Regions from separate parts of the Virgibacillus tibetensis genome, predicted to be linked through region 3. Evidence: riboswitches for the same ligand, from Rfam matches in the RefSeq annotation. Region 3 holds a riboswitch; each other region holds the start of a gene.
The links. A riboswitch is a leader RNA that binds a small molecule or an ion and turns the genes downstream of it on or off. The one in region 3 is predicted to bind cyclic di-GMP.
Positions count from the first base shown of each region.

Region 1: linked by a shared signal. The riboswitch ahead of motA (flagellar motor stator protein MotA) and the one ahead of QGM71_RS14530 (GGDEF domain-containing protein) in region 3 are both predicted to bind cyclic di-GMP.
Region 2: linked by a shared signal. The riboswitch ahead of QGM71_RS10280 (ketopantoate reductase family protein) and the one ahead of QGM71_RS14530 (GGDEF domain-containing protein) in region 3 are both predicted to bind cyclic di-GMP.
Region 4: linked by a shared signal. The riboswitch ahead of QGM71_RS00325 (prepilin-type N-terminal cleavage/methylation domain-containing protein) and the one ahead of QGM71_RS14530 (GGDEF domain-containing protein) in region 3 are both predicted to bind cyclic di-GMP.

Region 1 is NZ_JARZFX010000002.1:60,909-68,567, forward strand. Features, by position in the region: gene QGM71_RS05220 (chemotaxis protein CheA) at 1-1,322, opposite strand, end outside; gene motB (flagellar motor protein MotB) at 1,462-2,259, opposite strand; gene motA (flagellar motor stator protein MotA) at 2,249-3,034, opposite strand; cyclic di-GMP riboswitch class I at 3,126-3,211, opposite strand; gene QGM71_RS05235 (methyl-accepting chemotaxis protein) at 3,699-5,735, shown strand; gene QGM71_RS05240 (DUF1643 domain-containing protein) at 6,804-7,442, opposite strand.
Region 2 is NZ_JARZFX010000004.1:60,178-67,836, forward strand. Features, by position in the region: gene QGM71_RS10275 (S8 family serine peptidase) at 1-3,882, shown strand, start outside; gene QGM71_RS10280 (ketopantoate reductase family protein) at 4,227-5,141, opposite strand; cyclic di-GMP riboswitch class II at 5,175-5,255, opposite strand; gene QGM71_RS10285 (nucleotide excision repair endonuclease) at 5,600-5,956, shown strand; gene QGM71_RS10290 (DUF1657 domain-containing protein) at 6,121-6,324, shown strand; gene QGM71_RS10295 (DUF4363 family protein) at 6,377-6,727, opposite strand; gene QGM71_RS10300 (DUF421 domain-containing protein) at 6,836-7,659, shown strand, end outside.
Region 3 is NZ_JARZFX010000008.1:1,715-9,373, forward strand. Features, by position in the region: gene QGM71_RS14510 (LysR family transcriptional regulator) at 1-197, shown strand, start outside; gene QGM71_RS14515 (LysR family transcriptional regulator) at 712-1,617, opposite strand; gene QGM71_RS14520 (LysE family transporter) at 1,740-2,318, shown strand; gene QGM71_RS14525 (nucleoside transporter C-terminal domain-containing protein) at 2,512-2,691, opposite strand; cyclic di-GMP riboswitch class I at 2,824-2,907, shown strand; gene QGM71_RS14530 (GGDEF domain-containing protein) at 2,925-3,764, shown strand; gene QGM71_RS14535 (S66 family peptidase) at 4,236-5,267, shown strand; gene QGM71_RS14540 (VOC family protein) at 5,354-5,824, shown strand; gene QGM71_RS14545 (hypothetical protein) at 6,100-6,315, shown strand; gene QGM71_RS14550 (hypothetical protein) at 6,537-6,974, shown strand; gene QGM71_RS14555 (GNAT family N-acetyltransferase) at 7,073-7,534, shown strand.
Region 4 is NZ_JARZFX010000001.1:62,120-69,778, reverse strand. Features, by position in the region: gene QGM71_RS00360 (YtpI family protein) at 1-277, shown strand, start outside; gene QGM71_RS00355 (DRTGG domain-containing protein) at 375-1,682, opposite strand; gene QGM71_RS00350 (hypothetical protein) at 1,754-1,981, opposite strand; gene QGM71_RS00345 (hypothetical protein) at 2,082-2,627, opposite strand; gene QGM71_RS00340 (hypothetical protein) at 2,620-3,162, opposite strand; gene pilM (type IV pilus biogenesis protein PilM) at 3,177-4,088, opposite strand; gene QGM71_RS00330 (prepilin peptidase) at 4,101-4,856, opposite strand; gene QGM71_RS00325 (prepilin-type N-terminal cleavage/methylation domain-containing protein) at 4,952-5,305, opposite strand; cyclic di-GMP riboswitch class II at 5,336-5,419, opposite strand; gene QGM71_RS00320 (type II secretion system F family protein) at 5,466-6,662, opposite strand; gene QGM71_RS00315 (type IV pilus twitching motility protein PilT) at 6,666-7,659, opposite strand, start outside.

The DNA of each region.
Region 1 (7,659 bases), on a different contig from region 3:
TCTATCTCAATAAACACATGATTACCACTATGATAGGCTCTTAGCGTCAGCTTTCCCTCTTCAGGTTTCCCAGATTGAGTGCGTTCTGCTGGCAGTTCTATTCCATGATCTAAGGAGTTTCGGATTAAATGAACGAGTGGGTCCCCTATTTCATCAATAACAGTTCGGTCCAACTCTGTTTCTGCACCAATGATCTCAAGCTTTATTTTTTTATCCAGGTCTTTAGCCAAACCTCTTACCATTCTTGGGAAACGGTTAAACACCTGTTCTACAGGAACCATTCTCATCGTTAAAATTAAACTTTGCATGTCTTCGGAAACTCTGGACATGTGTTCGACGGTTTCCACCAACTCCTGATTATCTGTTCGTTTTGCAATGTCTTCCAATCTGCTTCGGTCAATAACTACTTCTTCAAACAGGTTCATTAAGTCATCAATTCGCTCCAGGTTTACCCGGATCGTTTTGGAGGAACCCTGTTTTCCTTGAACGCCATTAGACTCTATTGAAGTTTCCTCTTTAGAGACCGCTGCCTCCTCAACCGCTTGTGGTTCACGCTTTGTTTGGTCATTCATTACTGAAGTCAGACTGGCTGCGTCTACCTTTTTAACTTCAGATATATTTGTAATTAGTGCTTCTAGTGTTTGGGCTGATTCTTTTGAAAGAACAACAAACGAGAAGGCTCCTTCGAAAATGCCTTCTTCCAGTTCTTCCACCTCAGGGAATGTTTTTATAATTTCCCCTTTACTTTCAAGGGCTTCGACGACCATATAGGCACGGGCAGCTTTCAAGATGCAATCCTCTGTTAATTCTACTGTCAGGTGATAAGAATGAAACCCTTGTTCTTCAGCCTGGGAGATAACAGTCAATTGGTACTCATCCAACGCTATAGGAGCAACACCCTTTTTTTCTGTTGGTGTCACCACAGTTTCACTTGTAGAGACAGATCCCTTTTCGATCTGTTCCAATCGATGAATTAATTCTGATACATCCTTCTTTCCATCCTTGCCTTCACTGATTTCATTCACCATTTCTTCCATATATTCAATCGCTAAAAATACAATATCGATTAACTCGGTTGAAACTGCCAATTCATTATTACGTATTTTGTCCAGGACATTTTCCATTTGATGTGTCAGAGAAGCGATATCTTCAAATCCCATCGTTGCGGCCATCCCTTTAAGTGTATGTGCCGATCGGAATATTTCATTTACAATTGCTAGTTCACCCGGCTGTTTCTCCAGTTTAAGAAGATGATCGTTTACAGCCTGTAAATGCTCCCTGCTTTCATCCAAAAACACGTCAATATATTGATTCATTTCCATTCAATTCTTCCTCTCCGACCTAAATCAATCCTATACTTTCAAACACACATTCGTATGTATTGCCTGCCCATACCCTAACAACATAGTGCACCCCCTATAATGGCAGGGGAGGCCTCACCAACTCTTTATTTTCTCGGGCTTAATCATCCTTCTCGCCATCTACATTAATTTCGTAATTAGGCAGGATGAGCACTTCCACTCTTCTGTTCTTTGCTCGATTTTCTTCCGTTGTGTTCGGTACAATAGGGTGATTTTCTCCATATCCTTTTGCACTGAAACGGTCTGCAACCAGTTTTTCATTTTCTAAAATCAGATGCATAAAGTTCACTGCCCGAATGACACTCAACTCCCAGTTGGAAGCAAAATCTGCATTACTCATTGGCCGGTCATCCGCGTGTCCGCTGATCACAATTTGATGTGGCGGGTCAGTATACAGGAAATTAGAAACTTCCTTAGCGATTTTCTGTCCCTCGCTTTTTACTTCGGCACTACCAGAATCAAATGTTATATCATTAACAATTGTTATTAATAGCCCTTCATCCAATAATTCTGTTCCTAATACATCCGTCAATTCATTCGTTGCAATATAGTTATTTATTCTGTCCCGCAGCTCCTGAAGGTGGAGTAATTCCCGTGCTTCATTCTCTTCTTTTTCTTTTTCTACTTCCGTTTCTTCATCTTTTTCTTCCTCTTCTTCTGTATCCTGATTGGTACTTTCCGGAATTTCAATAGGATCGCTGCTTTCATCTAATATACTTGATCCTGAACCAAATTCACTTTGAAAAATAAGGGATAGCTCCTTATACTTCTGTGCGTCCAAATCACTCATTGCGAATAACACAATAAACAAAGCCAGTAACAGAGTTAGTAAGTCTGCATAAGGAATCAACCAGGACTCATCAATGTGACTATCATCCTGCTTTCTTTTACGACGCATCCCGATCCTCCTTCATCTCGTTTAACTCTTTTGTCGTCAGGTAAGAGCCTAATTTATCCCGAACGACCATCGCAGAGTCACCAGTTGTAATGGACAGAACCCCTTCAATCATAATTTCTTTAATTTGTATTTCTTTCTTTGATTTCTGCCTCAACTTGTTAGCGAACGGATGCCATAACATATACCCAGAGAAGATACCTAATAACGTAGCAATAAACGCAGCCGATATCGCAGACCCTAAGATTGCCATGTCCTCCATATTTCCGAGTGCGGCGATCAGCCCAATAACAGCTCCCAGAACACCCAGTGTTGGTGCATAGGTTCCTGCTTGGGTAAATACGGCTGCACCTTCCTGATGACGTCTATCCATTGCGTCCACTTTTTCCAGCATGACCTCTCGTATGAACTCAGGTGTTTGCCCATCAATCGTCAGCTGTAATCCTGATTCTAAGAACGGGTCCTCAATCTCATTCATCTGTTTTTCCAATGAAAGAATCCCCTCTTTACGTGTCTGCTCTGCCAGCTGTGTAAAAAGATCAATCAAATCCTTAATTGCTGTATACTTTTTTTCTGTAAAAATAATTTTGAATAGCGCTGGTATTTTCTTAATTGTACTAATAGGAAATGCGATTAAAACGGAAGCAATCGTTCCCAGGAAAATAATTAATATCGCACCGGGATTAACTATTGCGACCATTTCCACACCCTTCAAAGTCATTCCGACCCCTATAGCAACCAAGCCTAATATAATACCAATATACGATGTCTTGTCCATCTTGCAACCCCCATAATTAAATGATTAATCCTACTAAAAAAGACTATTTCAACTTAGAAACAGCCAAAAAGATTCTTATATAAAAATCTACAGTGGTAACCAAGGCGATCCTAGTCAGACGACCGTAGACCCTTCGTTTTGCGTCCCACCCTTTCAGATGGTTTGCCTTTTTCTATTTGGATTAAGTTAAAAAGAAATAGATATAAACTACTACTCTATTTATCGGTTATTTTTTAGATTTATGAAGGACTAATTCAAAAAAATTTAATCGAAACTTTGGCTAAAATGTGTAAATTTTATTCCAATACTTAATTTTGTATTATTTATTCTATGTTTTTAAAAATACAGTCAAAGAGGAGCGTAATTTATAACACAGAAACTGAAGTCCATTCACTGTTACAATCCTATGTACTCTTTCTGTAACCGGTAATAAACGATAATTTAACAATAGGATTAATAATACGGAAAGATTCAAATTTAACAATACAGCAACTAAAAATAAACGGTCACCACAACGTGATCGTTTTTGGTTAACTAAAAATAGGATAAATGAACTATTCGACACTTCACTTTTTTACAACTCTGACGATAATATAAATAGAGTGATAGTTTGTAATTTTAAGTAAATGATTTAAGTCAACTATATAAGGAAAGAAGGGTATTAATGAAAAGTAAAATGTCTACTTCCACCAACAAATCACAAGCTCCACGGCGGTCAAGCAAACTGCAAAATCAAATTCTCATTCCTTTTCTGACATTGATCATCATTGCGGGTGCCATTATTGCTATTACCAATTACACCATCAGTAAGAGCACACTTATCAATGAAAAGGCAAATAGCATCGAGATGCAGATGGAGAGTTTAAATAATACATTCGATACTTTTTTTACGAATAAAGCAAATGTACTAAATCGTTTCTCACAAAGTGACATTATTTTAGATTTTGATAGAGATGAAGACTATAACGAACTGATGGACTACTTCGGTGCTACAGTCAATGCAGATGAGGACATTATCAATGTTTATACAGTTGACAGTACAGACGGGCATACAACCATCTACCCTGATGCAGATTTAGGCGATTTTGACGGGACTACCAGGGGTTGGTACACAGAAGCGATAGAAGCTGACGGCGGAGTAGTCTGGACAGAACCATATGTAGATATTGCAACAGGAAACATGGTAATTACAGCAACACAGGCTATTTACTCTGCGAATGGCACGCTAATTGGAGCGAATGGTGCCGATATTCTCGTTGATACATTATTGGACATTACGAATAAAATGAGTTCGAGTGAAACAGGCTATACGATGATTATCAGTCCAGACGGGAATTATGTTTCCCATCCTGATGAAGAGCTGCTCGGTGAAAGTGCAGTAGAGGAAGTTTTTTATGAAAAGGTTCAGTCAAGTGGAGAAAACGGTGTAATTGAATACACAGAGTCTGACGAGAAGAAAATACTTGGCTACGCTACAAATGGGATTACCGGTTGGGTACTGGCTGAGACTGTATATGAAAGCGAGTTTCAAAGTATTGCTACACAAACCCTCTTGCCCATCTTAGTAACACTTGGAATAATTATCGTTCTGGCTGTTATTATTGCGTTTTTTATCACAAGAAGAATTACTAAGCCAATTAAAGTACTGCAGGACACGATGCAGGAAGTTGAGAACGGCAATCTATTAGCGATGGCCAATATCAACTCGACAAACGAGATTGGACAGCTGTCCAGCAGCTTTGACAAAATGCTCCAGCAAATCCAGCAGATGATGGTAAAAATAAAAGGCGTTTCGTTCCATGTTTCAGAAGCATCCCAGACACTAGTTGCCAGTGCAGAAGAGAATACTGCATCATCCAATGAAGTAGCAACTACCATGGAGCAAATAGCTAGTGGTGCAGGCGATCAATCCGAATTGATGGAGAAAAATGCTGTAGCAGTCGAACATTTATCAACCTATATTAGGCAGGTAGAAGACTATAATACGAGAATTTTTGAAGAATCAAAGGTAATGAATGAGTTTTCGGAAAAAGGGACAGAGACAGTAATAGGTCTTCGAAAACAGTCCGAGGACACTGGCGAAATGACAAGTCGAGTTGTAGAAGCTATCCAATCCCTGGACGATAAATCAACAAACATAAATGAAATCGTAACGAAAATTGCCGATATTGCGAGCCAAACCAATCTGCTGGCATTAAATGCAGCCATCGAAGCGGCACGAGCCGGAGAAAATGGACGAGGTTTCGCCGTAGTAGCTGATGAGGTCAGAAAGCTTGCTGAGCAATCGGAAAATGCGTTGGGTGACATCTCTGTGTTAATAGAAGAAATGCAGAAAGATACAAAGCAATCCGTAACATTGATTGGCCAAACCAATGATGTCATGCAAACACAATCAAAATCAGTCAACGAAACGGAAGCGGCATTTGCAAGTATTCAAACCGCCATCCAAACAAATAATCAATTAATCAATGAAGTTATGGATGTAATGAAAACCATGGTAAACCAAGAGCAAATCATCTCAACAAATATACAGAATATAGCAGCAGTCAGTGAAGAAACAGCAGCTGGAACTGAAGAAGTAGCTGCATCGATTGAACAGCAGACAGCTTCAATGGAGCAGCTGAATCATCTGGCTGGAGAATTGGAGAGTTACTCAAGAGAAATGCAGGAAGAGGTTGGGAAGTTTAGGATAGAGGAATAGGTGTAAGAAGGGGATGGCCTTTATTGGGGCTGTTTCTTTTTTGTTTAGAGCTTATATTTGAAGTGAATTGTTTTAGACTGTAGTTTGCTTATGAGGTGAAATTTCAATAGTGGTCTTACTGCCAGTTTACGGCCATAAGAATGTACATGTACTACTTCTGTCATGTTTCTTACCAGCGAATGCCACAAGATTTACCACTTGCTGCCACCGCATTTACCAATGGGGCAGCGTTAAGGATTTTGAAAGATAAAAAAGCCTAATTACTCAGTATCTATAGTGAGAAATTAGGCTTTTGATGCTCAACAAAAGCCCTATTGTGGAAGATCATTCTTCTATTGAACAGTATTGTACTGTGCAGTAAATTACTATTTCAGTTATTCTTCTTAAGCATAAGTACTCGTTAATTTAATTGCAGCATTTAATGTTTCTTAAATGATAGGAGGTTAACTAGTTAACTTTATTTATTTTCCTGTCTTAGTTCCTTCATTGTAGCTAATACAACTTCCAAATCAACATCAAGAATATGGTAAGGATAATCAACCTTAATTTCTCCTTTTTTAATGCGGATTTGAAATTAGGAGTTGTACCAAATTGAACAAAAACAGTACAGGTCCGATATATGTTATCAGGATCCGATTATGCCAAAAAAGAGCGGGTTGGTTTCCCATATTCCATTTAACACAGTTAATTTTGAATAGTATTAAAATGCAAAACTATCGTTTCCTCTTCTTTTGAAAATATACCTTACTCTTTGGCATATTTCGGTATGGTTCTGCTCTACCAGGTTGACCTTCTTTTATGGCACAATTGAAGCAGATATGAGTTCTTTTATCAAACTCACTAACATAACGCAATAGCTCTTCTGAATTGACCAACTTCTTACATTTTGGGCACTTTTCCAATGAACATCACTCCTCCTTTAACTCAATGTTTCCTTGATCATCAAAAAAGATATTATATAAATTCAATACTTTCACCCTGTAGAAAATAGTAGCCACTCATTTATTGAAGAAGAAAAAACTCTGCAATTTCAAAGAAAGTACCTTAACTATTCGAACTATAGTTAAATTACCCTAGACCAAATAACTCTGAAACACTTATCTTTTTTAAGTCATTTAAAGTAACAGAACGTCCTGCATGACGTGGATCTCCATGCTCGGTAAAAGTGCTAATAGCATTCTTAATATCAAAAACATATAATTCTTCTTTGTGTAAAATAGAAAGTAAATCAACAATACGAAGGACTTCTTTGTAATAAAACAGGCTGGGAATGGTCTTTACTTCTGGTTTCCCCCAACCTAATACTATTAGTCTCTTATCCTTCATGGTTACTGCCAGCTTAGCTTCATTTAACTTTTGAACTCTATCTAAGACATTTGCTTCGTGTAAAGCCCTAATTTGTGTTTTAGCCGAGATGGTATTACTGGCATAAACAGATAAGACATTACAAATGGTAATTTCTTTAATACGGTGTCCATCTATCTGATAGTCATAAAAAAAATCAATTAGTTTATTAACAGTGCCATCTGATATATCTAAGTTGGCTTTAGAAGGATTCATTAATACAATCCCTACAGACAAACCGTCTATTCGGTTCAAGAATGGAACAGTTAAAGAATATCGGACATCTATATATCCTATAAAGGTTTCCTCATCAATTGCAATTATAGGTTGATCAACTTTTGTTAAGTCATACACTTTTGCCACTTTCCCCACTCCTGCTTCGTTAGTTTAAAAGAATATCTTTAAATTGAAATCATACCAGTTTTATTTACCAGAATTATGTAAATATCCACTTGAAATAAACAGGTAACTAACAAAGCATGAAAAACATACAAAATCTGAGAACCAAGTAATGATTTTCAATCCAAAATTCACTATTGCATAGTTTTTAGTCTACTGTGTAATAAGAGAGTTGTTCGGT
Region 2 (7,659 bases), on a different contig from region 3:
TTAGTACGGTCAGAAGTGTTGACAGAATTAAAGGCTAACGCGCATCAAACACAAGCACCGTTATTAAAACTTTTAGGTCAGGAAAAGCAAAAGGGCAAAGTGAAGGAATATCAATCTTTTCACGTAATTAATGCCGTTACGTTTACCGGATCGAAGGAAGTTGTTGAAAAAATTGCTTCCCTTAAAGAAGTGAAAACGATCTATTTAGATGAGGAACGGCAATTGGTAACAGATTCAGACGTGACAACAAGTTCTATGGATGAAAACGTACAATGGAACGTCGAGCAAGTCTTAGCACCAGAAGCATGGGAGCTAGGTATTGATGGTACAGGAGCTGTTGTTGCAAGCATTGATTCAGGGGTTCTATGGGATCATCAAGCGTTAAAGGAAAAATATCGTGGCTATAATGCTGCTGATGGAACGGTGGATCACCAATATAGCTTTTATGATGCGGTAAATGGACAAGCAGAAAGCTATGATGACAATGGTCACGGGACTCATGTTACCGGGACAATGGTAGGAAGTGAGCCTGATGGAACGAACCAAATTGGTGTTGCTCCTGGGGCGAAGTGGATTGCTGCGAAAGCATTTGATGACAGTGGAAGTGGTTCCGATTCTAATATTCTAGAAGCTGCCCAATGGCTTATGGCACCTGGTGGCAGAGTGGATATGGCTCCAGATGTCGTAAACAATTCCTGGAGCGGCGGTTCAGGTATTAATGAGTGGTTCTTAGAGGTTGTGCAGACTTGGAGAGCATATGGTATTTTCCCGGTTTTTGCAGCAGGAAATGCATCGCTTCTATTTCCAAATGGACCTGGTACGATCGCAAGTCCAGCCAATTATCCAGAGTCATTTGCGGTTGGTGCAGTAGATGATAAGAATTTATTAGCTGATTTTTCATTCCAAGGTCCGTCTCCGTATGGTGAAGTGAAGCCAGAATTGACAGCACCTGGGGTTAAAATTCGCTCCACGTTACCTGATGGGGGATATGGAGATAAGAGTGGTACCTCGATGGCAGCACCACATATTGCAGCAGCTGTTGCATTATTGCGCCAAGCTAATGCGAGTATAACCGTAGATGAAATAGAGCAAGTGTTACTTGAGACGGCCACGCCATTAACCGATCGGGATTTTACAGAGTCTCCTAACCATGGCTATGGCTATGGATTATTGAATATGTATGACGCCGTATTATCGAAAACACAAGGTATGGGCGTGATTAGTGGAAACGTGACAAAACAAGGGGAAGACAATGAGGACCCTGTCTATTCCCATACTCCGGTCCAGGAGGTTTCTGAAGGACAACAAATCGACCTTATCGTACAGGCAAGTGATAATATCAGTGTTGAGGATGTACAGTTAGAGTATCAAGTGAATGAAGGCGAGTGGAACAGTGTTTCTGCAGAACGTATTTCTGGAAACTATTTATCTGGTGAATATCTCGCAACGGTTCCAGCAGGTGTTGCTGAAGCAGGAACGCTAACCTATCAATGGAAGATTACGGATTATGCAGGAAATACCGTAACTAGTGAAGCATATCTTGTCACCATACTAGAAAGCTTAACAATAGGCTACTTTGAGGATTTTGAAACAGAGCCAGAAGGTTGGACCGTTGTTGGGGACAATCCAAGCTGGGAATGGGGAATTCCAACCTCAGGACCTAATGCAGCTGCATCAGGTGAAAACGTGTATGCTACCAATCTATCAGGAAATTATATCGATGGAATGAGAGAAATGCTCGTTATGCCAGCAATCTCCTTACCGGATGAACCGGCGAGCTTACATTTTAAACAATGGTATAGCTTTGAACAGTCGGCATATACTGGCACCGCTTATGATTATGGATATGTCATGGTGTCAACGAATGGTCAGGATTGGACGGAGCTATTAATGGTTAAAGGAGATTCTGAGGCATGGATTGATGCATCAGTTGATCTTTCCGAGTACGCTGGGCAAGGTATTTTCATTACATTTTATACCTATTCGGACTCCAGTACCAATCGACCTGGCTGGTATATTGATGATGTTGCCCTAGAAGCAGGAGTGGATGGAGCAAGCACGACGACAGATTCCGATCCAGCAACCATCCAAACAGCAGATCTATCAGATGAAAAAACAGGTACAGAAGTGGATAATGAGTTATCCCTACTGCCAATAGAAGCGCAAGTTAGTGTATTAGAGACAGGACGGTCAACCGTAACCAATCCGCAAAATGGAGGGTATATGTTACGCCATCCTGCGGGAGAACATACCGTTATTGCGGAGTCCTATGGCTACCATGTCCAAACGGAAACGATTGTCATTACAGATGACGAAGAAGTTTCTGTCGACTTTACCCTAGAAGAAAAGTCAACAGGTACGATCACAGGTGTTATTACCAATGAGTTGACTAGCGAGCCCATTGAAGGTGCAAAAGTCTATCTCGTCGAGGATGCAAATATTGAACCTGCTGAGACAAATGCAGATGGGGCCTTCCAGTTAACAGTATTTGAGGGAACGTATACCCTGAAGGTTTCCGACCCAATGCATTATCCGAGTACTGCTACAGTGACAGTGGAAGCAGATGGTGAAGTTACTCAGAATGTTACGTTAGACCCGATTATCGGTACATCAGAAACCATTGCTTATGATGATGGAACCGCAGAAGCGCTCAACTATATGTATACAGCTGGAAATGGATGGGCTGTAAAAATGTCCCTTGCAGAAGGGGAAAGTCGAGCAATATTAACGGGAGGCTATTACAAGTTTGATGGTGGGAATCGTCCGGATCCGGGTGGAACAGAATTTTTAGTGGAAGTGTATGATGCAACTGGTCCAGATGGTTTACCAGGAGAGAAAATTGCTGGTCCATTTGAAGCAGAAGCAATACGTTCCCATACGGATTGGACATTTATTGATTTAAGCGGAGAGGAAATTACAGTGCCAGGTGATTTTTACCTTGCTTATATTCAAAAAGATATTTTTCCATATATACCAGCAATTAATAGGGATACAAGCTCAGAGTCATCAGGCAGAAACTATTCCTTTATTGATGGAGTATGGAAGCAGACCTCATCAGCCGATGGAAACTATATGATTCGAGCTGAGGTAGCATATGATGAGACTGTACCAAAAGTCACATCACCTATAAATAACTCCTATACAGCTGATGAGACCATTATGGTTAGTGGAGAAGCACAACCAAATACAGACGTTCATTTGTATAACAATGATTCGGAAGTGGCTGTCGTTACTTCAGGAGAGGATGGAACATTTAGTGGAGAGATATCCTTAACAGAAGGTGAAAACAAGATTACTGCTCGAGCTGCTCAAGGTGAACGATTCACTAGACCATCCAATCAAGTGAAGGTTACACTAGATAGCAACTCTCCGGTTGTATCTATCCTCTCACCTCAGGAGGGAGAGCGATTTAATACAACATTCGTAACCGTACAAGCTGAGGTAGAAGAAGAAAATCTTGAGGTTGTTACAATCAATGATACAGAAGCTACCCTTGTTAACGGAATCTATGAAGCTACTATCACACTGGAACAAGGAGAAAATAGTGTAGTGGTTACTGCCAGAGACCTAGCTGGGAACGAAACCATTCAAACGACTACAGTCGATGTAGATTCAGTTGCTCCTGTCATCACGATAGAGTCACCAGTAGATGGCGAAACAACTTTTAAGAAATCGGTAAAAGTTGAAGGACAAGTATCAGACGATAACTTAGACTTTGTACGTGTGAATGGAAAAGGAACCAAAGTAAAAAATGGTTCATTCAGTACCAATGTTAGTCTAGAAGATGGGGAAAACATCATCATGATCTGGTCGAAGGATACATTTGGGAATGAGACTTGGGAACAGGTGAAGGTAGTTTATTCCAGTGGAAATAGGAAATAAAATCCAATATAATTGGTAAGAAGATTTAAGCCCACAAACCTCGTTTAGTTTGTGGGCTTTCCTTAACATTTCAGTGGAAGGGGTTTTATCGATTAATCTCCCCAATACTTCACCTATTCAATATGGGTTCGCGACAGTTTAATAACCTCTTCAATAAATTCCTCTTGGGAAGCTTCAAAACCTGTATTAATCCAATTGGATAAAAAACCGTTGCCTCTTAAATTCACGGTGAATTAAGCATAAGTAAATGAGGCTCTTAGATCCAGGACACAACAATCATAAACGCATTAATATTTTTCGACAAAATCCGGGAAGTGACAGGCACCTCCCCGAACACCCTGTCTTTAAAATTCCTGTTCCATCTCGTGAATTCTGCGATGAAGCTCTTCATTCACCGGTGTATGGACTCCATGTTTTTTTCCTAATTCCACCACGGTGCCTGCAAATAATCCCAATTCGCTTTTGCGTTTTGCTTCCAGATCCTGACGCATGGAGGGCTTGCCATGTGGGCTCAGCTTACCTACAACCTCCAGCCAGTACTGCAAATCCACTTCAGTTAAATTGATTCCTTCATAGCTGGAAAGGGCTATAACCTCCCGCATAGCAGAAATCATCATATCTCGTGCTTTACCATCCTTTTGAATCTCGCCATAATCGCCCTCAATTAATGCTACTGTCTGATTCACCCCTACATTCAGCATGAATTTTCCCCATTGTCTTTTATTCATATTGGCGTCAAGCTCGAAAGGCATCTCTACCTCCTGGAAAAAGTCTGCAAGCCGTTTTACTTTTGGCGTATCAATACCTTCTTTTTCACCAAAACAGAGGATGCCAAAATTATCATAGCTTTGCTGGTTTCCTTCCTTCACTGCATCCATCCCCTGAGCAACGCAATACAAAATCTTGTCGAATCCATAATATGTACCGATTTCACGTTCACTTGAAATACCATTTAATGTGGACAAGAAGATTGTGTTGTCACCAACATGCTTTTCAACTGATTTAATAGCATCATGCAAGCCGCTGAATTTCACAGCGAAAATAATTAAATCAGCGGATTCTACAGTTTCTTCAGGTGTCACATACTGAAAATCACAAAGCTCACCGTTGCAATAAATCCCATTCTTCTGGTACTTTTCAATACGATCCTTGTCTGCAATTATTCGTAAATTCATTTTCGGTATCTTTTTCGATAAATGATGTCCGTATAGAATTCCCAGTGCGCCAAGCCCAACGATCGAAACATTCTTAATTTTCATGCTATGCTTCCTCCTATTACCTACTAATGTATTTAAATAAAAGGGCGGTTACACTACTAGCTCTACATGCCCCAAGTGTCCAAATAAAGGCCATGCCTCATAGCCCCTAATAGAGGTCCAGTTGTACTACAAGCTCGTAAATAAAGGTTAAACTTCATAGCCTACCTAGTCTTACACAGTAATTTATAATTTTAATAATTTTTATATAGTTCATTTAGTTCATTATAATAGACAACTAATGGATATGAAAGTAAATGTTTCGGCAAACTACTACAGAAAGCCATAATGAGAAGTGATAAATGATAGGGGGGATTTAGTGCGTCCTCCTGTCCTCCTACCTTATATTCTCGGAGGAGAACAGAAGAGAGTAATATAGCATGCTGGTATTAGGAAAAATAGCATTGCAAGGAGAATTATGTTAGCATAAACAGCAGGATAGAAAGAGGAAGTGAGCTTAAATGATAAACATAACCATTCCAACACCGACAGTCACCATAACTAAACAAGATAATCCGGAACTGAGTAATATTTATGGATTTACTGATTTTCACCTGATCACAAGAGATAAGGGCGGTATTTTCATGTTTTATAACGACAATCAAGAGTTGTTGTTTGTTGGTAAAGCCAGGAAATTAAGGCCAAGAATTAAAAAACATTTTAATGATAATGTTTCGCCGATTAAAATGCATCGAGATGAAGTGAGCAAAATTGAAGTGTGCATTGTTGATGATCCAGCTCATAGAGAGATCTATGAAACGTATATTATCAATGAACGCAAGGCAAAATACAATGTAGACAAAGTGTTTTATAAATAAATGACGATTAACAAAGAGTAATACGTACAGTCAAATTAGACTATGCCTATTGCTTTTTTTATTTCTATAACTTTTGGGCGAAGTAAATTTGTGGTATGTGGCTAGCTTCATAATTTCCAGCGTTATGGGAAAAGTAAGCTCATAACAGGCAGGAGGTGGAAAATGTGACTGTAGGCACACAAGTTCAGCAAGCCCTAGCCAATGCCAGGAGTGCTCAAGCCAATTTCGAGACATTTTCTTTAAAAACACAAGACGAATTTGCGAAAGAAATGTATGGTCATGCTGCTGAGGAGCTGCAGCCAATTATTGATGGGTTAGAAAAGCGCTTGGCAGAGATTGAACAGGAAGAACCTCAATTCCTGACCTAACACCGTGAATAAGTACGATAGCATACAGGGTTACTCAAGTGGGTAACCCGTTTTAAATGTTGTAAATAAGATGTAACCGGTGCATAATCTGCCCAATAGCAATCCTGGATTCCATTTCGTCTTCTTCTCTTAAACTTTCCTTCAGACTGATCACTTCTGCCTCGAGTCCTTTATAGTCGTCCAGTTCTCCTAACAGCCTTATTTTCCATTTGCGCTTGTTATAAAGCTCCTGAAAATCGCTGATCGTTGAAGTAGCTTGGTCCCATTCTTTTTTCTTGATCTGATTTTCCACCTCCGTAACCGAAGTAAATAACAAATCATCTTTTTGCGTTTTAAGTAAATCGCATCCCGTCAGTAGGAGTAAAAGCAGGAGGAAAGCTGCAACTAATTTCAATTTAAACACGATAACCGCCACCTTTTAAATATTTATTTTAAAATGAAGTATGGTTACTATCAGTTTGGCCAAATAATGTATAAATAGTACATTTAAATAAATAAAGGGTGAAAGTGTATGACTGACTTGGTGTATGTTTTAATAAGAGGATTAGTTGCATTTTTATTAATGTTTATTTTGGCTCGGATGATGGGAAAAAGGCAAATTACTCAGATTACATATTTTGATTATATTGTGGGGATTTCTATTGGAAGTATAGCCGCAGAGCTAACGTTCAGCCCGCATATTAGAATGTCAAACTTTATTCTTGGAATGATCATCTGGGCAGTGATACCGATAGTTATTTCAAAAATGGAGTTGAAATCAAGTCGTTTTCGTGATCTGATGGAAGGGAAATCGGTTCCGTTAATTAGTGATGGAAAAATTCTGGAAAAAAATCTGAAAAAAGAAACCTTAACAGTTGACGAATTGATGGTTCTTTTACGGAAAAAGGATGTATATAAGATTTCTGATATACAGGCTGCAGTTATGGAGAAAAATGGGGAAATCTCTATAATGAAAAAGAGTGAATTACAACCTTTAACTCCTGTTAATATGGGTATGCCGGTTGAGAAGGAAGGCCTGCCGTGCATCGTGATAGTAGATGGAAATGTATTGGAAAAGTCATTGACTGATTATGGCTATACAAAGAATTGGCTGTTAGGGGAGATACAGAAACAGGGGGCGGAAGCATTTTCTGATGTATTTCTGGCTCAAATTGATTCAATGGGCAATGTATATGTTGATCTTTATGATGATAAAGTAAAAAGTCCGCAAATTAAGGACAAGCTTCTCGTAGCTGCAAATATAAAACAGCTGCAGTCCAATCTGGTTAACTTTTCTCTCCAGACACAAAACATAGAGGCAAAGAAAATGTACAACGAGTACGCGAAGCAAATGGA
Region 3 (7,659 bases):
CAATGGTTGTTGCACTTGTCAATCGAGGGTTAGGCATCTCCATTATTCCAAGAATGAACTATAAATCCCTGTTCTATGAACAATTAAAGATATTTGAATTCAGGCAGTTTGATTTTAGTGTAGAACCTGTGATAATGAAATTAAAAGATGTACCAATTACAAAAGCAGCATCACAATTTTGGGAGACGGTTAAATAACTCTGAAATATTCATAAAAAAATAGAACTTCCCAAAAATGGAAGCTCTATTTTTCTTTATTTATTAAATACACCTATTACTTGGCTTTGCGCAATCTCTTCAAAAAAATATACCACCAAATTAACATAAATATATAAGCCATAGTAACGTATATTGCCCATAAAGAACCCTGTGCTAAAGAATTAATCAAATGATTTAATTCCGTGCCCGCTGGTTCTTTTAATGTGTTTCGAAAGGTAACCAGCGGTATCGAAAATAGAACTATTAAATTGATAATAGATATTCTTATGTGTTCCTTGCGAAAAAAACTATAAACAATTGCTATAAATGTAATTACCATAACTAAATAAAATACTGAATTTGCTAACACCCCTACACTCATATTAATATCTCCCTATATAACAATATTATGTTTCTTTGAAATTTTAAAAGACAATCCTGTCTCGTTAACTGTAACAATGTTTTTTTTGTGATATTTGCCATTTCTTTTGTTAGCTTTGATGGGCTAATTTTATTATTTATTTTGAGCAGACATTTTTTTATCAGTTTCACTAGCTGAATTTAAAACAAGTTCAACAAAAGCCTCTACTGCTGGAGATAACCACTTTTTCTTTTTTATAAGCATATGGGAATAAATTGGCTCGAATGTTTCATTATGATTTATTATTTTTAGTTTTCCGCTATTTACTTCTTCTTTGACTGTAATGTAAGGTAAAACAGAAAATCCAAGTCCACTCATAACAATCTTTTTGATTGCATCAATACTCCATAACTCCATTGTTTGAAAGCTGTAAATATCATGCTTTAAGAGGTATCTTTCAAACATTTTCCGATAACTGCAACCTTCTTCATTTGTGATGAAAAAATGGGTGTTATCTTTTTTATATTCGTCAAAGTGGTCCAGATCATCATTACTACTCACAAGGACAATCTTCTCCTCTAATAGTGAGTAATGTAAGCATTTTTCGGCTTTTATTTCTGGATAAACCATGAATGCAACATCTACTTTCCCACTTATTAAGTCAGTTTGGTTTTGCCCACATGTACCGTTGGTTAGTATTAATTTGACGTTAGGAAATTTCATGGAATATTCCTTTATTATTGGACCTAACCTAGAGATTGTCAAAGACTCTGGTGCAGCCACTTTCAGTACACCTTTGACTTCGTGGGTGCTCCGCATGTTCTTAATCTGTTCGTGAGTAGACAGTAAATCCTCTGCTAAAGGTATTAACTCTCTACCTAAATGAGTAAGCTGCAAATTTCTATTTACATACGTAAAAAGTTCCCCACCAATTTCACGTTCAAGTGCCTGGATATGAGAGGTTAAAGTAGATTGAGTATAACCCAATTTAGAGGCAGATCCTGTATAACTTTCTACTTCTACAATGGTCATAAATGTTATAAGATGTCTAATTTCCATATCATATCTCACCTTCGTTTTTTTAATGTATCGAAAAAAATGATAATGCTTTTTTAAATTTCAATTTTATTTATCATACAATGAAAGCTATCCATAGTAAATTAGCAAATGAAGGTGAATTTATGAGTATAGTAGCGTTTCTTTCTTATGTGATGGTTACATCAATTACTCCTGGTCCAAGTAACATTTTGATGATGAATGAAGCACGTAAATATGGTTTTGTGGGATCTTGGAAGTTTAGTAGCGGAATCTTAGCGGGATTTGCCGTGCTTGGAACAATCAGTGGAGTAGCTACAACAGGATTATACAATTGGATTCCTGTAGTAGAGCCATATTTTAAAATAGCTGGTGCAGTATATCTACTCTATTTGGCTTGGCAGGTGGGTCTACCAAAAAGTTCCAAAGATAATTTTAGTGACGTGAAATCTTCTTTTTTATCAGGTTTTATCATTCAAATCATAAATGTCAAAAGCATTTTGTTCTTGTTAACTGTGATGAGTGCTTTCATACTGCCGTTCAATAATTCTATTAAATCCATTGTTTTTTATTTAACATTAGCAATTTTCCTAGGTTGGTTAGCATTACTTCTGTGGTCAGGGTTTGGCTCGCTATTTAAAAAAGTTTTTGCGAAGCATGATAGGGCATTTCGGTTAATTATGTGCTTGTTATTGATTTATTCTGCGGTTACTATTTTTTTGTAAAAATCCAATAGCTTAACAATCATTCTTCTTCAACTTCTTAAAAATTGAAAAAGGGCTTCTATGAAAAAACGGAAATTTTAATAATTTATAAAGAAAAACTATCCTTATCCAATAGAATGGAATAAGGATAGTTTAAAAGGTTTTTAAGAGAGTTAACCTTACTGAACTCAGTCTAGTATATACGTTGTTCTTTTTAGATAAACATATTTACAAAAATAGCTGTAATAAATCTTGCCATAGTACCAGCGATAATGGCTTTGAAACTCAGAGATGAAATTTGTTTTTTCTTTGATGGTGCTATGGAACCAAGACCTACAATTAATTGTCCAATAGAAGATAGGTTCGCGAAGGCCGTATGTGCGAAAACGCACACAACTTCAAACTCTTACCTAAAGCTAACGGTTAGTTCAATAAGAGACAATGGATACAGAGGGAAATTAGATTATTTAGCAAAACCTTGGAAACATCGCATCTAATTGTTGTATACTTATCTACTTAGCAACTCTTTTGAAAAAGGCAAAATTATCGAAAGGTAATGACGCAAAATCACAGGTCTAAAGCATTAAGCAATGATGGCTGGATTACCGAAAGGAGAAACGAAAGCAATTGAAAAGAAAAGGTTTATACTACTTAATAATTATTTTATTTACGTTTTCCCCTGTTGTTATGGACACGATTTTATCTAATGAAGCGAATAGACATTTTCCAAGGACTTGGACGCTCTTTCTAATTCCGACTATCCTGATAGCTTATATGTATCCGAAATGGAAAGTAATTGTAGGAGCTAGCATCTTTTACACTGCTTTGAAGTTCACAACGGAGGTCGCTCAGAAAACTAGCACTGAGACATATGTGATGATAGAACTTACCACTGGTTCAGTTATTAATTGGTCCGTCGTTCTGTCTGTTGGATATTTCATGAATAAATCTTCCAAATTGTTAAATAAAGTAGAAGAATTAACGATTACAGATGCATTAACTGGAATTTATAATCGAAGGTATTTTGATTTTATTATGGAAAAGACAATTCCTTTTAGTAAAAAGAATAACACCCCTTTGATTTTTATGCTGTTAGATATAGACCATTTCAAGAAAGTTAACGATAATTTTGGTCATCAATGTGGTGATGAAGCACTTAAGCATATTTCAGATATTATTGGAAGCAATGTAAGAGACACAGATGCTTTTGTACGTTTTGGAGGCGAAGAATTTGCAGTTATTATGCCAAATACCGATGTTGATGAAGGACTAATAATAGCGGAACTTATACGTGAGGCTATAGAAAAATCGGGTTTCACTTATAACAATGAACGTATATATTTTACAATCAGCATTGGAGTATCTTCTTACAATGGAGAGGAAATAGAAGAATTTATCGAAAAGACCGACACCGCGTTATATAAAGCAAAAGAAAACGGTAGAAATCAGATAGCAATTTTTAATTGATAGGGCTTGGAACTAATAATTTTTATATTAAATAGTGGAGGTTTATATTTTAAAGTAAATCTCTACTTTTGTACTAACAGTATGGAAGTAACTGAATTACAAGATGATGGTGATCATAACTTTTTTGATTTTTACGACTTAGACAATAATAAATTGCAAGTTTGCTTTTGGAAGTATGTGAAACAACAAAGCACCTTTTATTAGTTACTTCAACTATATGATGCCAGAGGTAAATGATTGAGATCAAATCGGCTATAAGAGTTGAAACAAATAAGATTATAAATGATGGTCTTTTTCTTTTTTTAATTTCAGAAATTTGCAATTATAATTTTGGGCATTATGTTATTATTTGATTATAGATACTTAACTAAATCACAGCATTTATTCATGAAATACAGTAGGTAATTTGATGTTTTATAGAAATTATAATCCATACTTAAATAATCGAGTTATATAAGAGAGGGAGTTAATATGTTAATTAAGCCAAAAAAATTGCAGGCAGGAGATCGTGTTGCAACAGTAAGTCCTTCTTGGGGAGGAGCAGGAGAACCAGACCTTAGATGGAGGTATGAACAAGGTGTAAAAAGAATAGAGGGGATTTTTAGACTGGAAGTTACCCCTATGCCTAATAGTTTGAAAGGGGGAGACTATCTTTATAAAAATCCACAAGCTCGTGCTGAAGATTTGATGATGGCATTTAAGGATGAAAGTATAAAAGGAATCATTGCAAATATTGGTGGAGACGATAGCATTCGCTTACTTCCCTATATTGATTTTGACATTATACGTGAAAATCCGAAAGTTTTTATGGGGTACTCTGATGTGACCATTTCACATTTATTTTGTCATAAAGCTGGAATTTCTTCTTTTTATGGTCCAGCAATCTTAACCGATTTTGCTGAAAACGTGGAGATGGATCCATATACGATTGATATGGTGAATCGAACGCTCTTTTCTAATGAGACTATTGGTGAAATTCAACCAGCTAATGAATGGACAAGTGAGCGTTTAGAATGGGTAGAAGAGAATAAGAACATTCGACGGACGATGCGGAAAAATTCAGGTTACGAGGTACTTCAGGGATCAGGTGTAACACGGGGACATTTGATTGGTGGTTGTATTGAAGTACTAGAGTTTGCAAAAGGAACAGAACTTTGGCCTGAGAAAATATTTTGGGAGAACAGCATAATTTTCTTTGAAACATCGGAAGAAAAACCAGATCCAAATCTTATTATGTATTGGCTACGAAATTATGCTGTGCAAGGCATTCTACAAAAAGCAAATGGAATCATTTTTGGTAAACCACAAGATGAGAAGTATTACGATGAATATAAAGAAGAAATTCAAAAAGTAATGAAGGAATTTAATTTGGAGGATTTGCCGATTCTTTATAACTTGAATTTTGGCCATACCGAACCGAAATCTATATTATCATATGGTGCAATGGCTGAAATTAATTGTGAAAAGAAGACTTTCAAGATTCTAGAAAGTGGAGTTGAATAAATTTCGAAAAGGAAAATGGATAAATGCTTATTACATGATATGGTGGAATAATTGAAGATAAAATACATATCAAAGGAGTGGGAGTAATAATAAAAGGATTATACGAGGCACATTTACCTGTAAAAAATTTAGAAGTGTCAATTAAATTTTACCAAAAATTAGGTTTAAAGTTTGCTTGGCGTGATGAAGACACTGCATTCTTTTGGATAGAAGAAAATAAAAGTTGGTTAGGATTGTGGGAAGGAAAGGAGTATCAGACTTCATATCACCCATCTTTAAGACATATTGCTTTTCGAGTTACTTACGAGGATTTAAAAAAGTCTATAAAATGGCTTGAATCCATCCAAGTTGAAGCTGTAACGTTTGGAAGTAGAACATCGATTGAGCCATTTGTAAGACCACATCAGGGAAATGCTTCTGTCTATTTTGATGACCCAGATGGAAATAGTTTAGAATTGATGTGTTATATTGAAGTTCCTAATGAATTAAAACATTATACTGAAAAGTTGTCATTTGAAGATTGGGAAGAGTTACTAGTAAATAGTATATTGAGATAAAAAGAAGCAACAGTAAGGATATTACTTTTTCAACAAACTGGTGGAACCAAAAAGAAGGTTAGGATGGTATTAAAGCTATTCTGATACATTAACCTAATTTATTAAAGGAAAAGTTATACCGCTAGCCATGTTGTTAAAGGGTTATCCATTAATCATATTGTTATACAACATAATAAGGAATCTTGAGTTAAAATTTCGCTTTTAATAAAAAAATGTCAGTGGTATGAACGATATTATTGCCTCTTTTGGGCATATTACCATTTGAGGTGATAATCGTGAGTAAGAAAAAAGAACAAGATCCAAAAAGAATCAATGTGGAGTTGGGTGGAATGGGTCTTTATGGAACAACTTCCAATGCAGAGGTCGGGGGTTACAAGGCTTCTGGCGACATTGAAAATGCAGGAAGGTTAGATAAAGGTTTCCAAAAAGTTGAAGAAGATGACCTTAACCCCAAAGCTTCAATTAAAGAAGGAGATCAAAAGGGCTATTAGGCTTTATTTCCAATTTACTACAAAAGCTCTTTACATTAATTACTCCAAAGAAGAAGGATGGTTCCAAAGCGGATACCATCCTTCTTTTTGAATTAGTAGTCAACAATCCCCCTGTAACCAAGTTATATGGCAAAATTTAAATAGTAAATAAAAAGAAACAACTTATAAATCTCTCTTGTACTAACTGGGTGCCATCCTCAAAAGAAGGAGAAGCACCTTTTTTGTCGAATTTATACAAGGAGCAGAAGAGCTGGAGAAGAAAAGGGGGAGAAAAACTAATGGTTACAGAGAAAAAGACGCTAAAAGATTGGGTTGTTTTCTTAGTTTTAGTCTTATTTATAGTTGGTGGTTCAACGTATTACCTGTATTTCTTTACACCTAAAAATTCACTTGAACTGTATCAAGAATTGACATATGCAGACAGTTTTGAGGAAATACAAAAACTAATCTTAGATGGTTACGAAGACAATTTTACAGAAAAAGATTTCAACTATATTCAAGTTAACTCAGCAAATATGATAGGACAATTTACTCTTTTTGATTATAATAATAAGTCTTATGTAATTATGACTTCTCCAGGAACAGAAAGGTTAAAAATTCTTGCAGTAGCAGAATTACCAGATGATATCAGGGAATTCTTTTCAGTACTATTAAAATAAACCTTTTCTCACGAAGCCAGCAAATAGAAAATTGTCCCTTATGCACATCGGGTGCTAGCGTTAAACAAGGGAAATGATATTTTTCAAGGGGTGATAATGTGCAATTTGAGGGAATTAATTTTGAGAAACATCAAAACGAAGTAGTCAAATTTCGTAAAGACTCATTTAGAGTTAGCTTTGGAAATACCTCGAATTTTGAGAAAGAAGAGTATCTAAGTTGGTTAAAAGAGAAAACAAACGATTTTCCTGAGGGCTTTATTTTAGTTAAAGAAGGTGGAGAATATATTGGACAACTTGAATTATCCATTCGAGAATATGAAGGTAGGAACATCGGATATGTTCATTTATATTATTTAATACCTGAAATACGAGGAAAGGGTAAAGGAGCAAAATTACACAATTATGCAAGAGATTTTTTTAAGAAGAATAAAGTCGGTGAGTACCACCTAAGAGTATCACCAAATAATACCTCTGCAATTTCGTTTTATCAAAAAAACGGAATGGAAGAGATAGGTTCAGAAGTTGAAGGCAAGGTTATAAGATTGAAGGGGTATTTATAACACTTGTTGCGCTAACTGGTGTTTTACTTAAATAGCGATTACTTGTACTGTTGTTGATTTAACAGGCGGGTTTGCTAAAGAAGAGTTTGGACAGTGGAAAGAGTAGGGGGAAGTAACGCGGCAGT
Region 4 (7,659 bases), on a different contig from region 3:
AATTATTATTGCTATTTCAATTGTGCTATATGTGTATTATAAAGTTGCCATCATAAAAAGTGAAGATAAGCTTACACAAGCATATTTTAACGCAAAATCTCGTATATGTCTCGGAAGTTTCGTTTTCTTCTTTGGTGCCAATCAGTACCTACTATACCAGACTCAAATTTCGTTATTTATCGGTATTATTTTCCTTCTATTAGGTGGCATTCAAATTTACAGGGGTTTAAAAGAAGTTAAACATTACCGGAAAGAATGGAAACGATTGAATCCATAAACAAAAGATCTAACATCAATCCTATCCCCCAAGTGACTTCCCACTTGGGGGTTTACTCACTCTAGACATAACACAATAAGCGTCATGCGCCTTTGGTTTATCTGTCAATCAGTTGTGCCATGATTAATCCTTTTCCTACAAGCTTCCGTTCACTATGAACTTCCACATCAATTTTTGCATACATACGCCCTGCTTCCAATAACTTGGGTTTAATAGTTAAGTTACTATCAATCTGTACTGGTTTAATGAAGTATATTGTTAAGTTTTCTACAACAAGGTCGCCTTTTTTATAATGCAGTAACAATCTGCTGCTCGCTTCTGTTAGCAACGAAGTAAAAACCCCATTCGATAATGTGCCCAATTGGTTTGTCATTTGAGGTGTTACCTTTGATTCGTATACAGTTTCGTCATCATTTGTTTCTATTAGATTGCGTGAGACTATGTCATCAATCGTCTCCCCAACTTGCGGTTGGCGCTGAATCTGCTGCAATGCTTTTAATACATCCTGTCTTGATATCACACCTTGTAACCGATATGCCTGGTCAACTACAGGAACAACTTCAATTCCCTCCCACACCATCATATGGGCAACTGAAGCCAGTGATGTCTTAGTTTGTACTACTTGAGGATTTCTGCTCATTAACTTTTCGATCAATACATCATCCTCTTTACTAACTATATCCTTTGATGTTACCATGCCGATCACACGGGTCTTATCATCTACCACTGGAAATCTTGTATGTGTTGATTGATTATTAAGTTCGTACCATCGCTTCACTGTATCTTTCGTATGCAAATAGAAGGATTCATCATATGGTGTGAAAATATCTCCCACAAAGACAATTTCTTTCTTAATTAACTGGTCATAAATTGCACGATTAATCATTGCAGCTACTGTAAAGGTATCATAACTCGTTGATATGATTGGCAGTTGTTTTTCGTCAGCAAGACGTTTAATGTGATCTTCAGTGTCAAAGCCCCCAGTAATTAATACCGCAGCGCCTTCATTCAATGCTAATTCATGTGCTTTAATACGATTGCCCACGATTAACAAAGAGTCTGCCTCTGTATAACGCATCATTGCATCAAGCTGCATCGCACCGATAACAAACTTGTTCAGCGTTTTATGCAATCCCGCTCTGCCACCTAGGACCTGTCCATCAATTATGTTAACAACTTCTGCAAACGTCAGCCGTTCAAAGTTCTCCTTTTTCTTGCGTTCGATTCGAATAGTCCCAACACGTTCTATCGTACTGACAAGGCCTTGGTTTTCTGCTTCCTTGATTGCCCGATATGCTGTTCCATCACTAACACCTAATTCTTTGGCTATTTGTCTTACTGATATTTTATGACCCACGCTCAACGATATAATATGTTGGATTATCTGTTCGTGTTTAGTCACCATAATTATTCACCAGCTTTCAACTGTACTAGTACATTAGATAATATTTATTATACAGTTGAATAGCTAGAAACTCAATGATTATAAGTTTGACGTTGCTTAATTTCATCCTGTTCCATAATTGGTGGTCGTGTCATTTGTAAAAGTGTTGATAAATTAGCACCAATAACAAGCAAGAAAAAAATAAGCCATCCTCCCCAAAAAGTTAACTCCAGAAATGTTGAAGCATGTGGTATAACCGGCCATGCGAAATACAAAAAGAAACATGCTAATAATAACCTTAAAATTGCGTAATGACGCATATCTATCGCCTCCCTCATAGTAACTTATGATAGATACTAGTCATTAAGAACGATTGTTACCTTGAAGAGCCCAAAAAAAAGAATAACTCTCAACTGAAAGCTATCCTGCATAAAATGTTGTAAATGTAATACTTAGAAATACTTGTTCTTCTGACTGCTGAATGTTCATTGTGTCAATTACTATCATTCGTTCACTGTTCAACATTTTAATGAGAAAGGTAGTTGCTTCATCCAGGTTGGCAGCAGTAACGTCTAATGAGTACATACTCTCTTTTATTACTGATAACGAATCTTCATCTTCTTGCTGGTCCTCATCCACCCCTTGAACAATGGATTCAATATATTCAATTGTAACATTTGCAGAATTTGCTAGTTTTTGCAAGTTAACTAATACGTTATCAGGAGATTTCTCATTTGGTACATTTAATGCAGCATCCTCCAATGACTTGTCTTCAACCTCGTTAGCGGATTCACCAGTAACCTTGTTGTATTGCCCTTCATACATGTCAGCCTCTTTACTTAATGCTTTCGCTTCATCTTGCATTGGTTTAACAATATTAAAGTAGGAGATACCATAGATTAACAATACAGTGATAATAATTCCACCTGAAATCAATAGGTATTTTTTATTCCATTGTTTAATCATTTATACCAAGCTCCTCTACGACATCTTCACTTTCTATATAGATTGTCAACGTTGCTTGATAGGCCGACTCCATATTAACAACACTGTTAAGTAGTGCATCAGATACATAGCCAAGTTCCAATAATGCAGCCACATACTCTGCTACTTTTTCAATGGCTTCAAATTCTGCCTCGATAACGAATTGGTCTGTAGTTGTTAAGTCATAATCGATCATTTGTCCCGGCGTTGGTAATAAGCCAATAACTTCACTGTACAATGCTACAGTAGGAAAGCTGGATTCTTCGATAATTGTCATGGCAGCTTGTACTTCTTTTAGATGTTGTTCTTCGGCATTCTTACTTTGATAATCTAATAGTAGACTTTCCATTTCAGCTATGGTTTCTTGTTCCATAGCAATTGACTTTATTGCGTTATTTTTTTGTACCATCAGGACACCGACAGCAGAAGCAAGCAGTAAGGCGAACACAATCCCGAATAGGAGTGGAGCTATATACTTATTTGGCTGTTTTTCAAGAAAATTAATTTCCGTATTCATGGTTGCTCCCCTTTTTACGATTCCTGTTTCAGTGCCAGACCAAGGACATCTATATATTTTATTGGCTGTTCTTCAGCTTGAAAGTGATACACTGGTATAGTTACTGCATCTGACAAACGCTTTTTGGCAGTCTCTAAAAATGGAGTATCTCCTGATAACAGCAATTGATTTATCTGCGCCTCACCTTTAGTAATAGAATAGTGATAAAAATCGATGATTCTATTGATTTCTATAATATATTCATCCACTATCCTGATCCTCAAGTCTTCACCTGTGTTTTCTTCTTCTGGTGAATCAATTTTCATATACCGGGAAAAAATTGCTTTATCTCGTTGAAAAGCAGTTAGCACTAGTGCATCCTGATTCCAGTGAATAAGCAAGACATGGTCTTTATCTTCCTTCTTCGATACGTAATAATAACGGTAGACAGATAATGACGTTAAATCAGCAGCTATAGGTTTAAGTCCTGCCGCTTCAAAAACCGCTTCAAAAGCCGTCAGTTTCTCTTTTGGATAAGCAAATATGAGAATATTTCTACTAGTTTCATCTGATTCCAAAAACTCAATCGCTATTGCTGGGTTGGCAAACGGTAAATAAAAGCTGTTACCAATCTGTGTTTTAATGTAGCCATCGGCTTCATCTTTGGATAAGGATACAGGGATTTTTAATTTCCTAATAACAACTGTATCGTCAGGAACACAGAAATAAAGTTTTTTTCGTTTCCACTTATATTTTTGAACAAGCTTGTTTAGAATTTCCAAAAGAATTGACCTGTTCTCAATCGTTCCATCCTTTATTACACCTGGCGGTAATACTACCTCACCATGTGTTACCACCCCATCTACCGAAGTATTCTTATGGTAGGTATAACGTAAAACTTTATTTGTAATTACAATGTTTACTCGTCCTTTATTAATAAGACCCATGCTGTCACCTGCTTATATTAGTAAATTAAAATACCAGATTAATAGAAAATCCCCGTAGAAATATGTAAGTAATGTTGCAACGACAATATATGGACCGAATGGAACAGGCTGCTTACGATCAATTACTTTAAATAGAAGTAATACTATACCAATTAGTGCTCCTATCATACAGGATAAGAAAAAAGCTAATAACAGCTTTTCCATTCCTAAAACAATACCCAGAATACCAAATAACTTCATATCACCTGCTCCCATTCCACCACGACTTACAAGAATGATTACCGCAATAATCAAGAGTCCTGTCAACGCTGCTGTTATTGATGACCACCAGGGATCTAATGGATTAATTACTCTTGCGGCTACTAATAATGGCAGGAAAAATAAAAGCACCTTATTTGGAATAAGCATATACATAATGTCTGAAACTAAAATAACCATGAGCATGGAAACAAGTAATAATGCTGTGAGTAATTCAAGATTCCAGCCTACTACAGAATAGCTTAAAGCAAACAGAAATCCTGTAAATAATTCAATCGCCGGATATATGTACGAAATATTCCCCTTACAATGGCGACATTTTGCTCCCTGGATGAGAAAAGACAGAAGGGGTATATTCTCATACCAAGTTAGTTGGTGCTTGCATTGTGGACAAATGGAACGATCATTAGCGAAGGCTATGTTTTTAGGCAGGCGCAACCCGACCACGTTGAAGAATGAACCGAAGATTAGGCCTAATAAGAAGAAAAGTATTATAAGTGAGATGTTCATTATTGTGGCTCCTTGTCTAGATCTATGAAACTATGTTATTGAAGAAAACGCCCTGCACATTATGTTGCAAGGGCGTTTAAATTTATTATTAAAACTTAATTTCCAGGTGTACGTCGATCTTCATATACAAATGATCCACCATTGTTTTCCACATAAACTATTTCTGTACCCGCAAATCCATCAGGGATAGAATCTAAAAATCCTTTCTCTTCTAATTCATTTAAAGTATATGTATCCTCTTGATTACCAGACACATAAGCCAATCTTGCTGCATTCTCAAACAAATCCATATTTGCTTCGTGAGCTTTACCTTCTGAATTACTAATTACTTTACCAATACTAGGTATAGCAATAGCCAAAATTATCCCCAAAATAGCAATTACTGCCAACAACTCAACCAACGTAAATCCTTTTTCCTTCTTCAAGATCATTTTCATGCGTTTTAACATAATTTCCCCGCCTCTCATAAACTATGTTTATTCTAAGTTAGTCGGTTGCACTACTTACTCCTGACCACCCAAGTGCCCACTTAAAGATAGTCATTCATCATATCCTACTTTATTCCTATTTAAATTATAACGTATTGCCAGACAAATATCTACAAAAATTCTACATATTTTCAAATAAAGAAAACATTGGAATAACTACCGCAGCAATGATGCTGCCAACGATCACCGTTAGAATAATAATCATAATTGGTTCTATTAATGTCTTAATTCTATTAGAGAGCTGCTCTACCTCTTCTTCATAGAATTCAGCAGCCTTCAACAGCATATGGTCTAAAGTCCCGGTTTTTTCACCGATTTGCATCATCTGTATTACCAACGCAGGAAAGGCCCAATGCCCCTTCATTGGTATTGTAATAGATTCCCCTTCCTCCAGCGACTTCCTGGATTGCAGTAAAACTTCTTGAATGACACGGTTTCCAACAACCTTTTCCGTAATCGCAACAGACTGTAAGATAGGTACAGAACTGTTTACTAATGTACTTAATGTTTGTGTCATACGAACTAGTGCCCCTTTATGAATAAGAACACCAAGAAATGGGAACTTCATTTTTATGCTATCTATTCTATAAACAAATGCTTCTTTCTGTAATAAGTACTTATAAATCATATAACCAAACAGTCCAACTATAAATAGAAGCCACCAGAAAGTACCAACCCAATTACTTAAATTCATAATAATTTGTGTATATGTCGGTATTTCCTCACCAAATGAGTTAAACATACCCACAAATTGTGGCACGATAAACACTAATAAAAACATACTGAGTAGTAAGGTTATAACTCCGACTACACTTGGATAAAGTAATGCGGAAACTACCTTTTGTTTATTTCGGTATTCCTTTTCGTAGTAATCAGCCATCTGATTCAGAATATCATCCAGCTTACCACTGGCCTCACCTGCGTTAATCATATTAACCAGCAGCGAAGGGAAAACCTTTGGATGACGCTCGGTAGCCTTTGATAGGGCTTGTCCCTGATCCAGCTGTTTATCAATATCTGTAAGGGCATTACGCAATGCATAGTTGTCGGTTTGCTGCGTCATTGTTTTTGTAGCATCAGAGATTGCTATCCCTGCATGAATCAATGTTGCATATTGCCTTAGAAATAGAACGAAGTCTTTATTTTTAACTTTTTTATTAAGGATAATATCTTTATTCCAGGGCTTTGTTTCATCAATATCAAAAATAATCAGCCCTTTTTTTTCAAGTTGCAACAATGCTGCCTTTTTTGAGTCTGCCTCTATTTTCCCTTTAATTTTTTGACCGGAAATTCGTTTCCCGCTGTATTGGTAATCCACTGGTTACGAACTCCCTTCCTGCATGAAAGGTGCAGCAGTTTCAAACTTGATTACATCTTCTTGAATCAATCGTTTTAGGTCCATTTCCATTGAATGCATTCCTTGATCCTTTGATGTTTGCAGCACGTTTTGGATTTGATGCAGCTTTTCATTACGAATTAGATTTTTAACGGCTGATGTATTAACAAGAACCTCTGTTGCTACGCGTCTTTCAAAATTGTCGTTCGTAATAAGCAGTCGTTGAGAGATAACTGCTTTTAAAATAGTAGATAACTGAATACGTATTTGTGCTTGCTGTTCTGCAGGAAATACATCAATAATCCGCTCGATCGTGGAAACTGCATCTGACGTATGAAGTGTTGCTAACACTAAATGGCCCGTCTCCGCAGCTGTGACTGCTGTTGCTATTGTTGCTAAATCACGCATTTCCCCAACTAAGATAACATCAGGATCTTGCCGCAAGCTTGCCCTGAGCCCATTCGCAAAACTATTCGTATCAAAACCGATTTCCCGCTGGTCAATAACCGATTGCTTATGGGCATGCATGTATTCAATTGGATCTTCTAATGTAATGATATGTTTCTGCATCGTCTGGTTCATATAATTAATCATTGAGGCTAGTGTCGTACTTTTTCCACTTCCTGTTGGCCCTGTAATAAGCACTAATCCCTGTGTATGTTGGACGATTTCCTTTGTTATCTTTGGTAAATGCAATGATTCTATTGTTGGGATTTCTGTTGGGATAATTCGAATCGCCAGTGATAGCTCGCCTCGTTGATAGAATATATTAATGCGGAATCTGGATACTCCAGCTATCCCATACGAGAAATCTAATTCCCGATTTTCACCCAGCTTTTCCCATAGTTCAGTTGAAATTATTTCCTTGACTATATGCTTTGTGTCAGATGGCTCTATTTTTGCCATATCTTGTTCAATTAAGTTTCCATTCACCCGGAATATAGGGGCTTTTCCGATTGTTAAATGTACATCAGATGCT